Regions from separate parts of the Streptomyces sp. NPDC005408 genome, predicted to be linked through region 1. Evidence: riboswitches for the same ligand, from Rfam matches in the RefSeq annotation. Region 1 holds a riboswitch; the other holds the start of a gene.
What was found. Region 1 has a riboswitch for glycine ahead of gcvT (glycine cleavage system aminomethyltransferase GcvT). Riboswitches for the same ligand answer to the same signal wherever they lie in the genome.
Positions count from the first base shown of each region.

Region 2: it holds a riboswitch for glycine, as region 1 does, so the genes downstream of both, gcvP (aminomethyl-transferring glycine dehydrogenase) here and gcvT (glycine cleavage system aminomethyltransferase GcvT) in region 1, are expected to answer to the same signal.

Region 1 is NZ_JBEXEX010000015.1:60,363-66,518, forward strand. Features, by position in the region: gene ABZS64_RS16715 (L-serine ammonia-lyase) at 1-212, opposite strand, end outside; gene glyA (serine hydroxymethyltransferase) at 339-1,598, opposite strand; gene gcvH (glycine cleavage system protein GcvH) at 1,621-1,995, opposite strand; gene gcvT (glycine cleavage system aminomethyltransferase GcvT) at 2,055-3,179, opposite strand; glycine riboswitch at 3,328-3,425, opposite strand; gene ABZS64_RS16735 (AAA family ATPase) at 3,596-4,258, shown strand; gene ABZS64_RS16740 (enhanced serine sensitivity protein SseB) at 4,400-5,170, shown strand; gene ABZS64_RS16745 (enhanced serine sensitivity protein SseB C-terminal domain-containing protein) at 5,238-6,026, shown strand.
Region 2 is NZ_JBEXEX010000049.1:41,982-48,137, forward strand. Features, by position in the region: gene gcvP (aminomethyl-transferring glycine dehydrogenase) at 1-1,582, opposite strand, end outside; glycine riboswitch at 1,760-1,856, opposite strand; gene ABZS64_RS31575 (PRC-barrel domain-containing protein) at 1,971-2,351, shown strand; gene ABZS64_RS31580 (DNA polymerase IV) at 2,264-3,778, opposite strand; gene ABZS64_RS31585 (MerR family transcriptional regulator) at 3,847-4,443, opposite strand; gene ABZS64_RS31590 (bifunctional nuclease family protein) at 4,611-5,084, opposite strand; gene ABZS64_RS31595 (MerR family transcriptional regulator) at 5,138-5,881, opposite strand; gene ABZS64_RS31600 (FHA domain-containing protein) at 5,924-6,156, opposite strand, start outside.

The DNA.
Region 1 (6,156 bases):
AGGCCGAGCAGGACGGCCTTGGGGGTGCCGTGGCCGTGGCCGGTCGCGCCGAGCGAGCCGAAGAGCTCGGCGCGTATGGAGGTCGTGTGGGCCAGCAGGCCCTCGTTCTTGAGGCGCCGGGCGAACATACGGGCCGCCCGCATAGGGCCGACCGTGTGCGAGCTGGACGGGCCGATGCCGATCGAGAACAGGTCGAAGACCGAGATGGCCACGGGGAACTCCTAGCGAGGGTTGGTAGACGCCGTTGTCTGCCGGGTATTGCAGAACGCGGTACGCGGTGCGGGGCACCGCGCTCACGTCCAGTGTGCGCGGTGCCCCGTTTGTTTTGCTTAGGGCTGTTACAGCCCAGGGTAAAGCGGGTGCTTCGCGGCGAGCGCCGAGACCCGTGCGCTCAGCACCTCGGTGTCGTACGAAGGCTTCAGCGCCTCGGCGATGATGTCCGCGACCTCGTGGAAGTCCTCGTCCTGGAAACCGCGGGTGGCCAGCGCGGGGGTGCCGATCCGCAGACCCGAGGTGACCATGGGCGGTCGCGGGTCGTTCGGAATGGCGTTGCGGTTGACCGTGATGCCCACCTCGTGGAGGCGGTCCTCGGCCTGCTGGCCGTCCAGCTCGGAGTTGCGCAGGTCGACCAGGACCAGGTGCACGTCCGTGCCGCCCGACAGGACGGAGACGCCGTGCTCCTTGACGTCGTCCTGGATCAGGCGCTCGGCGAGGATGCGGGCACCGTCCAGCGTGCGCTGCTGGCGCTCCTTGAAGTCCTCGGAGGCCGCGACCTTGAAGGAGACCGCCTTCGCCGCGATGACGTGCTCCAGCGGACCGCCCTGCTGACCGGGGAAGACCGCGGAGTTGATCTTCTTGGCGAGCTCCTGCGTCGACAGGATCACACCGCCGCGCGGACCGCCGAGGGTCTTGTGCGTGGTGGTGGTGACGACATGCGCGTGCGGCACCGGGTTGGGGTGCAGTCCGGCGGCGACGAGACCCGCGAAGTGGGCCATGTCGACCATCAGATACGCGCCGACCTCGTCCGCGATGCGGCGGAAGGCGGCGAAGTCCAGCTGACGCGGGTACGCGGACCAGCCGGCCACGATCAGCTTCGGCTTGGACTCCTTGGCGAGGCGCTCGACCTCGGCCATGTCGACCTGGCCGGTCTGCTCGTCCACGTGGTAGGCGACCACGTTGTAGAGCTTGCCGGAGAAGTTGATCTTCATGCCGTGCGTCAGGTGACCGCCGTGGGCCAGGCTCAGGCCCATGATCGTGTCGCCCGGCTTGAGCAGCGCGAACATCGCGGCCGCGTTCGCCTGGGCGCCCGAGTGCGGCTGCACGTTGGCGTGCTCGGCACCGAAGAGGGCCTTGATGCGGTCGATGGCGATCTGCTCGACGACATCGACGTGCTCGCAGCCACCGTAGTAACGGCGGCCGGGGTAGCCCTCGGCGTACTTGTTGGTGAGGACGGAGCCCTGGGCCTCCATGACCGCGACCGGAGCGAAGTTCTCCGAGGCGATCATCTCGAGGGTGGACTGCTGGCGGTGGAGCTCGGCGTCGACAGCGGCGGCGACGTCCGGGTCCAGCTCGTGGAGAGGGGTGTTGAGAAGCGACATCAGGCGATCCCTACGGTCGTGGTCAGCCGGAGAACTCGGTGTACTCGTCGGCGGAGAGCAGATCCTTCGGCTCCTCCGCGACGCGCACCTTGAAGAGCCAGCCACCCTCGAAGGGGGCGGAGTTCACCAGGGACGGGTCGTCCACGACGTCCTGGTTGGCGGCGACGATCTCACCGGTGACCGGGGAGTACAGGTCGCTGACGGACTTGGTCGACTCCAGCTCGCCGCAGGTCTCGCCCGCGGTCACCGTGTCACCGACCTCCGGGAGCTGTACGTACACCACGTCGCCGAGCGCGTTGGCCGCGTGCTCCGTGATGCCGACCGTCGACACGCCGTCCTCGGCGGCCGACAGCCACTCGTGCTCCTTGCTGTAGCGCAGCTGCTGGGGGTTGCTCATGGCCTGAATTCTCCTGTACGCGGGGGAGTGCTGGTGAACGGGCGGGGTGGTGCTGAAGATCACTTCTGGCGCTTGTAGAACGGCAGCGCGACAACCTCGTACGGCTCATGCGTACCGCGGATGTCGACGCCGACGCCCTCGCTGCCCGGCGTGGCGTGCGCCGCGTCCACATAGGCGATGGCGATCGGCTTGCCCAGAGTCGGCGACGGGGCGCCCGAAGTGACCTCGCCGATCACCTCGCCGCCGGCGACGACGGGCATACCGGCGCGCGGGACCCGGCGGCCCTCGGCGATCAGACCGACGAGCTTGCGCGGCGGGTTGGTCTCGGCGCGCTCGGCCGCGGCCTGCAGGGCCTCGCGGCCCACGAAGCGCCCGTCGTTGCTGGTCTTCTCGAACTTCACGACCCGGCCCAGGCCAGCGTCGAACGGGGTCAGCGCGGTCGTCAGCTCATGCCCGTACAGCGGCATGCCCGCCTCCAGGCGCAGGGTGTCGCGGCAGGAGAGTCCGCAGGGGATGAGACCGACCGGGGCACCGGCCTCGGTCAGCGCCTGCCAGAGCTTCTCGGCGTGCTGGGGCTCGACGAAGAGCTCGAAGCCGTCCTCGCCGGTGTAGCCGGTGCGGGCGATCAGGGCGGGGACGCCCGCGACCGTGCCGGGCAGACCCGCGTAGTACTTGAGACCGTCGAGGTCGGCATCGGTGAGCGACTTCAGGATGCCGGGGGACTCGGGGCCCTGGACGGCGATCAGGGCATACGCGTCACGGTCGTCGCGGACCTCGGCGTCGAAGCCCTGCGAGCGCTCGGTCAGCGCGTCGAGGACGATCTGGGCGTTGCCCGCGTTGGCGACGACCATGTACTCGCTCTCGCCAAGGCGGTAGACGATCAGGTCGTCGACGATGCCGCCGTCCTCGCGGCAGATCATCGTGTAGCGGGCGCGGCCGACGCCGACGGAGCCGATGTTGCCGACCAGCGCGTGGTCGAGGAGATCGGCGGCCTTGGGACCGGTGACGGTGATCTCGCCCATGTGGGAGAGGTCGAAGAGTCCCGCCTTGGTGCGGACGGCGTTGTGCTCGTCGCGCTCACTGGCGTACCGCAGCGGCATGTCCCAGCCCGCGAAGTCGGTCATGGTCGCGCCCAGCGACCGGTGCAGGGCGTCGAGGGCAGTGAGACGGGGGGCGTTGCTCATAGATGTGGCTCCCAGGGCAGGCCGACGAGGACGATCCTCCCCATCTGTCATCGGAACCTGAGAGGTTCGTCGCAACCGCACGTACAGGTGGTTGCGACTTGCACCTTGGGTGGAGCCGCTCGGTGGCGGCTCGCTTTTCAGATCTGCCTCATCACACGCGGTACGGGGCCTGAGAGATTCAAGGGAGGGACTTGCTCCTTCGGCGCCCGGCGCACACAGTGGCCAGGACTCTCCCGCGTGGATTCAAGCGGCCGGTATGCAGTTGGCGCGCACATCATTGCACGCATCGTGGCGGAGCGGGGTCCGAGGCTCTCGGCCGGTCCCCGGCGGGCCTCGGCTGCAAAACGGTTGTGCCGCATTACCGTTTCTTTACACTTCATGGGCAAGGGTGGGTGACCCGGACATGGGGGAGGGTGATGACGTTGCGGCGGTCCGAGGCCTATGCGACGACCGCGGGGGTGTCGGCCCGGCCGGACGTGCCCGCCCGGCGGCTGCTGGGGGCGCCCGCGCCCGTGCTGCGTGATCTGAGGGACCGCTCGGGGCGCGGCCCGCGCACCCTCGTCTTCGCCGCCGGTGACGTGGTGGTCGTCTCCGGTCTGCCCGGCAGCGGAAAGTCCACGCTGATCCGGCGTGCGGCGAGCGGCCGCGGCATCGACTCGCAGGACACCCGCGACCGGTGGGACGCCCGGATGCCACGGCTGCTGCCGTACGCCGTCTACCGCCCGCTGGTGCGGATCGCCCACTACGCCGGACTGCGGCGCGCGCTGCGCTCCGGCGAGAGCGTCGTCGTGCACGACTGCGGTACCCAGGCCTGGGTACGGCGCTGGCTGGCCCGCGAGGCGCGCCGCCGCGGCAGCGGACTCCATCTGGTGCTGCTCGACGTGACCCCCGCGGTCGCCCGCGCGGGGCAGCGGGAGCGCGGCCGGGGAGTCTCCGGCTATGCCTTCGCCCGGCACCGGCGCGCGGTGGGCCGCCTGATCGCCGCCGCGGAGGCGGGCCGGCTGCCGGCGGGCTGCGCTTCGGCGGTCCTGCTCGACCGCGACGCGGCGGGCACGCTGGGCCGGGTCGGCTTCCAGTAAGCCGGGGGAGGGGGCGCCTAAAATCAGCCCAGCCGGCGTTTGAGGCGCGGGGTCCGGGGCGGAGCCCCAGGCGGGTCCACCGGCGCGCGGCATTAGGGTCGGTGGCGCAGACCGTACGACGCCGGGGGAGAAGGACCGCACATGCAGACACCGGAGCACGCCCATCCGCATCCCTACGGCGGCTGGCCGGTCAACGAGCTCGAAGAGGTGCTCGCCGCATCCCTCGGCAATGCCTCCGCCGGTGGCCGCCTCGTCGAGGTGCTCGGCCGCAGCCAGGTCTGGGTGCCGCTGCCCAGCGGCGGCAGCCCCGACCACCCGAATCTCGATCTGCCCACGATGGAGATCGAGGGGGCCGCATACGTCCCGGTCTTCAGCTCCGAGCAGCAGTTCATGGCCTGCGTCGGCAGCCATATGTCCTTCACCGTCGCCCCCGCCCGCGAGTTCGCCCGCGGACTGCCCCCGCAGCTCGGCATCGCCGTCAACCCGGGCGGCACCGTCGGCGCCCCGCTGCCGCCGCCCGCCGTCGCCGAACTGTGCCGCGCCGGCCGCAATCCCCTGGACGGTCCCGCGAGCGGCGGCCGGGTCCGCCTCTTCGAACCGGACTGGCAGGAGGAGCCGGTGGACTTCCTGGCCGCCGCGGCCGGCGAGTTCGAGTCCTCCGGGGTCGTGCTGACGGCCCGCCGCGCGCTCGCTTCCATCGAGGGCGACGCGCCGACCCTGTTCATCGGCGTCCAGGTCTCCTCCTGGGAGGGCGCGGACCGCAACGCCCCGATGGACGCGCTCGGCCGGGCGCTCGGCCGGGTCCAGGTGCCCTGGGCGGTCAATCTCGTACTTCTGGATGTCGCGCAGGACCCAGTCGGAGAGTGGATGCTTGAGCGAGTGCGGCCCTTCTACCTACGACAGCACGTGTAGTGGTCAAGTCGTTGTCAGGACTGCCGTTTAAGCTGGATCGGTCGATCTAAGAGGGGCGGAACCCAGGGTGAGTGCGTCAGGCACCGCGGCGGCGGGGCAGGTCGAGCACATGCTGCGGCAGGTGACACCCGGACGCTATGACGCGTACGAGGCCCTGCTGCAGGCGATCGCCGACCCCGCGGGCAGCAGACTCTGGATGCTGCTCTGGCACGGCCAGGCCGGCTCGCCCGACGCCCAGTACGGGAACATGGAGGTCGACGGCATCGGCTACGCGCCGTGCGTGACCTCCGCCCAGGAGCTCTCCGTCTCCGGCTGGAACCGCGCGCACGAAGTCATCAGCGGCCCCGACATCGCCCGCGCCCTGTACCCCGAGCGCTGGGGGATCTGGCTCAACCCGCACGCCCCCGGCGGCGGCGTCGGCATCCCCTGGCTCGATCTGCGCCGGATCGCCACGGGCCTCGACCGGATGCCCGCCGGCCCGCTGCGGCTGTCCGAACCGGCCATCGAGATCCCGCACTTCTACGGCCTGCTCTCGCAGAACGCCCACCGCACTTCCGCGGTCCGCTCGCTGCGCCGCGCCTGGGTGCAGCCCGCGCTCGGCGCTCCGTATCTCGCCATCGGGCTCGATCTGTACGACACGAGCAGGCAGTCCGTGGACACGGTGCGGGCGATGATGCAGCAGTCGATCGCCGCGGTCCCGGACGGGCTGCCGGTCTCCACGGTCGCGATGTCCGACGAGTACGACCCGGTGACGATGTGGCTGCGGGCGAACGCCCGGCCCTTCTACGACCGCGACGCCCACGGCGGTTCACCGGCCGGCGGCGGCTACGGCTACCCCCCGCCCCACGCTCGCTGAGACTGACCTATTTCTATGCTCCGCACCGTTGTTCGGGATGGGATTGTGCGCTCCCAAGGTTCATAGGGCCTTGCAATCGAATGAATCGCCACTGTCCGCATGGCAGGGCATCCGTCAACTTTTGTCCTGT
Region 2 (6,156 bases), on a different contig from region 1:
AGGTGACCGGCTCCATCTCGGTGGTCGCGTTCAGCTTCATGGTGCAGGACCCGAGTGGGATCATGCCCCGGTCCAGGGCGTAGTCCCGGTCGGCGAGCTTGCGCAGGTACCGCAGCATCGCCGTCTCGGAGCGGTGCGCGTGGAAGACCGGGTGGGTGAGGTAGTCGTCCGTACGCAGCAGACCCTGCGGCAGCGCGTCCGCGGTCGCCGCGTCGAGCGCCTCGATGTCGCCTTCGACACCGAAGGCCGCCCAGACAACGTCCAGCTCCGTACGTCCGGTCGTCTCGTCGCAGGCGATCGAGAGGGTGTCGGCGTCGACGAGGTGGAGGTTGACCCCGCCCGCGCGGGCGGCGGCGAGCGCCTCGGCGGCCTTGCCGGGCACGCGCGCGGTCAGGGTGTCGAAGTACGAGCCGTGCACGACCTCGACGCCACCGGCCCGCAGTCCCTCGGCGAGCAGCGTCGCGTAGCGGTGGGTGCGCTGCGCGATAGACCGCAGGCCGTCGGGGCCGTGGTAGACGGCGTACATGCCCGCCATGACGGCGAGCAGCACCTGGGCGGTGCAGATGTTGCTGGTGGCCTTCTCCCGGCGGATGTGCTGCTCACGGGTCTGCAGCGCGAGCCGGTAGGCCTTGTTCCCGTCCGCGTCGACGGAGACTCCGACGAGCCGTCCCGGCAGGCTGCGCGCGAACTTGTCACGGACGGCCATGTAACCGGCGTGCGGGCCGCCGAAGCCCATCGGGACGCCGAAACGCTGCGTGGTGCCCACCGCGATGTCTGCTCCCAGCTCGCCGGGCGAGGTGAGCAGGGTCAGCGCCAGCAGGTCGGCGGCGACGGTGACGATCGCGCCGAGCTCGTGCGCCTGCTCGATGACGGGCTTGAGGTCACGGACGGCACCGGAGGCGCCGGGGTACTGGAGCAGTACGCCGAAGACGCCGCGCTCGGCGATCTCGGCGGGGATGCCCTCGCTCAGGTCGGCGCTGACGACCTCCACACCGGTCGGCTCGGCGCGGGTCTCGATCACCGCGAGGGTCTGCGGCAGAGCATCGGCGTCGACCAGGAACACACCGTTCTTGACCTTGCCGATCCGGCGGGCGAGCGACATGGCCTCGGCTGCGGCCGTGCCCTCGTCGAGCAGCGACGCGCCCGAGGTGGGCAGGCCGGTCAGATCGGCGACCATCGTCTGGAAGTTGAGCAGCGCCTCGAGGCGGCCCTGGGAGATCTCCGGCTGGTAGGGCGTGTACGCGGTGTACCAGGCCGGGTTCTCCATGACATTGCGCAGGATGACCGGCGGTGTGAAGGTGCCGTAGTAGCCGAGGCCGATCATCGGCGCGAGGACCTGGTTACGGTCGGCCAGGGTGCGCAGCTCGGCGAGGACGTCGGCCTCGGTGCGCGCGCCCGGGAGGTTCAGCGCCTCCGCGCTCTTGATCACGTCAGGCACCGCGGCGGCGGTCAGCTCGTCGAGCGAGCCGTACCCCACGTGCGCCAGCATCTTGGCCTGGGCCTCGGCGTCGGGCCCGATGTGGCGCTGCTCGAAGGGGATGCCCTGCTCGAGCTGAGAGAGCGGAATGCGGTTGGCGGTCATTTAGGAGGCCTCCTGGTCTGACACGACCGGCGAGGGGCATCACGGCGCGGATGCCCGGACGGCCTCCCCCTCTGTCATCTCAACCTGAGAGCTTCACCGGCGCGCACGGGGGCACACCGGCTTTCACCGTCGGTGAGAGCGGATGCCGTCGACGCCCGCCCTGCTTTCCAGAGTGACCTCGTCCGTGCGGTACAGGGGCCTGAGAGATTCCGGGGAGGATTTGCTCCTTCGGCGCCGCCGGAGTGTTACCGGTGGACTCTCCCGCACGGGGTCAGCAGCCGCCTGCCAGCCTACCAGCGCGGCCTCGCACCGATCGCTCAAGTGGCCGACAGCCTCGATGTGCACTTTTGTAGTATTTAAACAGCAGTTGCGACCTATTGGAGGGACCGTGCAGACCGACATCGATCCGCGCAGCCTGATCGGCCGCAAGGCGTTCGACCGCAACGGCACCAAGATCGGGACTGTGGACGAGGTTTATCTCGACGATGCAACAGGCGTCCCCGAGTGGGCGGCTGTGCGCACCGGCCTGTTCGGCAGGGACGCTTTCGTCCCGCTGGAGCCCAGCAAGGTGGTCGACGACACCCTGCATGTCCCGTACGAACGCTCGCTGATCAAGGACGCGCCGGACTTCGGCGTCGGCCGTCATCTCTCCCCGGAGCAGGAGCTGCAGCTCTATCACCACTACGGCCTCGATCTCTCCGAGGCACCCGAGACGCCGACTCCGTCCGGGGACACCTCCTTCGGCCGCGTCGCGGGCCAGGAGGACTGACCAGGGCCCTGCTCCGCAACGGCCTGATCCGTGGGCAGCGGCACCAGCGGCAGCGGGTCCGAGGGCTCGAGATCCGGGTCGTCGACGCGGAAGGTGCGTACCCGTCCCGGCGGCGACCCCGGTTCCTCGAAGCGCACGGTGACCCGTCCGACGCCGCTGCCCTGCACCCACCCCGCCCCGTACTCGGCATGCCGTACATCGTGCCCGGCCGCCCAGCGCCGCTCCGCGTGCGCCACGGGCTCCGCAACGCCCGCCACGTCCCCCTCATGGGCCTCGCGGTCGCCCGGCGCCGCATCGTGTGCCGATCCGGCCGGCTCGTCGGCAGCATGCTCCTCAGCTGCGGCCTGTTCCTCGGCCGCAGCCTGGGCGAAGAGGTCCTCCTGGGTGTAGTCGGTGAGCCCGGTGACGCCCACCCCCAGCAGCCGTACCCCGCCCGTGGTGTCCACGGCCTCCAGCAGCCGCCCGGCGGCCTCCCGCACCACCGAGGGATCGTCGGTCGGCCCGCGCAGCGTCTCCGAACGCGTCAGCGTCGAGAAGTCGTACCTCCGCACCTTCAGCACAATGGTCCGCCCCGAGTGACCTGACGCCCTCAGCCTCTGCACACATCGGTCGGCGAGCCGCTCCACCTCGATCCGCACTCGCACCCGGTCGTGCAGATCCACATCGAAGGTGTCCTCGACCGACACCGACTTCGTGTCCCGCTCGGCGACCACCGGCCGGTCGTCGTACCCCACGGCCATCCGGAACAGCGCGGCCCCGTGCGCCTTGCCCAGCAGCCGTACGAGCTCGTCCTCGCCCGCCTCCGCGAGCTCGGCGACGGTCGTCATACCGGCCCGCCGCAGATGCTCCCCGGTCGCCGGGCCGACCCCGGGCAGCGTCCGCACCGACATCGGCCCCAGCAGCTCACGCTCCGTACCCGGCTCGATGAGCAGCAGACCGTCGGGTTTCGCCTGCTCGGAGGCGATCTTGGCGAGCATTTTGGATCCGGCGAGGCCGACGGACCCGGTGAGACCCGTGAACGCGCGGATGTCCGCGCGCAATCGCTCGCCGGTCGCCCGGGCGGAGGCGGAGTCGTCGGCAGCGCCGCCCGCCTCCAGGTCCACGAAGGCCTCGTCCAGGCTCAGCGGTTCCACCAGCGGTGAGAGCCTGCCCAGCAGCTCCATCACCTGCTCGCTGATTGTGCGGTAGAGCGAGAAGCGGGGCACGAGATACGCGGCATTGGGCGCGAGCCGTCTGGCCTGCGCCATCGGCATCGCGGAGTGGACCCCGAAGCGCCGCGCCTCGTACGAGGCGGTGGCCACGACCCCACGCGGCCCCAGCCCGCCGACGACCACCGGCTTTCCGCGCAGACTCGGCTTCGCCGCCTGCTCGGCGGCGGCGAAGAACGCATCCATGTCCAGATGCAGAATCGTCGGCGCGGATCTCACATCTCCGATGCTGCCCTACGCCACTGACAATGGCCCCAACCAGAGCGGGTCCTCGTCGGCCGCGGCGCTCAGACGGCCCGGTCGCGCCTGCGCCTGGCCAGCTCGTCCGCGGGGTTGTTCCCGATCAGCGTCTCGCCGGTGTCGATCAGCTCGCCGTGCAGCTGCGACAGCGCCGCCTCGACATCCCGCCAGACCACGCCGACGGCGATCCCGAAGATCCCCTGACCGCCCTGGAGCAGATCGACGACCTCGTCGGGCGACGAGCACTCGTAGACGGTGGCACCGTCGCTCATCAGCGTCATGCGCTCCAGGTCCGAGAAGCCACGCGCCCGCAGATGCTGCACCGCGGTACGGATGTTCTGCAGAGCGACTCCGGTGTCCAGGAAACGCTTGACGATCTTGAGGACGACCACATCGCGGAAGCTGTAGAGCCGCTGGGTTCCCGATCCGTACGCCGGCCGCACGCTGGGCTCGACCAGCCCGGTGCGCGCCCAGTAGTCGAGCTGGCGGTAGGTGATGCCCGCCGCCGCACACGCGGTCGGCCCTCGGTAGCCGATCGTCTCCCTCGCGGGGTCGGCCACACTCTCGTGAAGCGGATGCAGCCCGCCCTCCCCCAGACTCCGTCCGGGGGCACCCCCAGCCGTACCGTCGCCGCTGCTTCTCACGCCGACCTCCGTCCTTGACCTGCCCACTCGACGGTAGGCAGTCACCAGGGGTGCGTCAACGATCGCCACACTCGGCACGCCGAGTGATAATCACCCTGAGAGTGGTTTCCCGTGCCCCTGTTCGGGGAAAGGCTACTCGAATGCGCCCACGCCGCCCGTCCGGACGGTCACTGGCTGTTGGTGCCGAAGTCCTCGGGCGAGATCTGATCGAGGAACTCGCGGAACTTCTCCACCTCGTCCTCCTGCTCGTCCGGGATGGCGATTCCCGCGTCGTCGAGGACCCCGTCGCTGCCGTAGATCGGCGTACCGGTGCGCAGGGCCAGCGCTATGGCGTCGGACGGCCTTGCGCTCACCTCGACTCCACTGGCAAAGACCAGTTCCGCGTAGAAAACACCTTCGCGCAGGTCAGTGATGCGAACCTCGGTGAGCTCCTGGCCCACCGCCTCCAGCACATCCTTGAAGAGGTCATGCGTCAGCGGCCGCGCCGGGGCCATGCCCTGCTGGGCAAAGGCAATGGCGGTGGCCTCCCCCGGACCGATCCAGATGGGGAGGTACCGGTCGCCTCCCACTTCACGCAGGAGCACGATCGGTTGGTTCGAGGGCATTTCGACCCGGACACCCACAACGTCGAGCTCGTTCACACAGCAACCCTAGGACGTGCCCGACCGGTTTGGGTAGTCGGGCTCCCCCATGATCAGTGCAGCCTGACCCCGAGTGCCGTCTGTACCAGGGCCGCGTGCAGCCGCACAGACAGGGCCGCGAGCTCTTTCGTGGTCGCCTCGGCATGTGCCCTGGTCTGCGGATTACGGTGCCGCCGCAAGGGTGCAACCAGCTGCTCGACCAAACCCGCCTCCCGGTCCGCGGCGGCTTTCATCGCCCGCAGGTGCCGCGGCTCAAGACCGAATCTCCCCAGATCCGCAACGAGCCTGGCCACCGTCACCGACTCGGCGTCGTAGGCACCGTCCTCGTCCTGCGCCAGCAGGCCGTACGACTCCCACTCGGCCAGGTCCGCCTCGCTCACGTCGGCGGCGGCGAGAAGCTCGGGACGGCCCACCCGGGCGGCCGTCGGCCGCTCGGCATCGGATTCCCACGCGCCGTCGAGCAGCTCCCGCTGAGGGCTCTGCGCGGGCAGCTGAACCTGCTCACCGCGCCCCAGGGCGTCGAGATGCTCACGGATGACCTTCAGCGGAAGATAGTGATCCCGCTGCATCCGTAGCACCTGCGCCAGCCGCTCCACGTCCTCGGGGCTGAACTTGCGGTACCCGGACGGTGTCCGCCGCGGCTCGACCAGCCCTTCGGCCTCCAGAAATCGGATTTTGGAGATGGTCACTTCGGGAAACTCGTCCCGCAGCCGGCTGAGCACCGTACCGATGCTCATCAGCCTCTCGCCCGCGGTGGCGGTGCCGTGTCCGGCACCGCCCGTCGGTGTTCGCAGCATGTAACTTCCTGTGGGTCCCCCCGGACGGAGTCTGGGGCAGGGTTACACGCCCCGCTGGCTCGCGTAGAAGACCAGCCGGTACTTGCCGATCTGGACCTCGTCACCGTTCGACAGGACGACGGAGTCGATCCGCTCGCGGTTGACGTACGTGCCGTTGAGGCTGCCGACGTCCGCGACGCTGAAGCGGCCGTCCGGGCCCCTGCGGAACTCCACATGACGCCGCGAGACGGTCACGTCGTCGAGGAAGATGTCGCTCTGCGGGTGGCGGCCGGCCG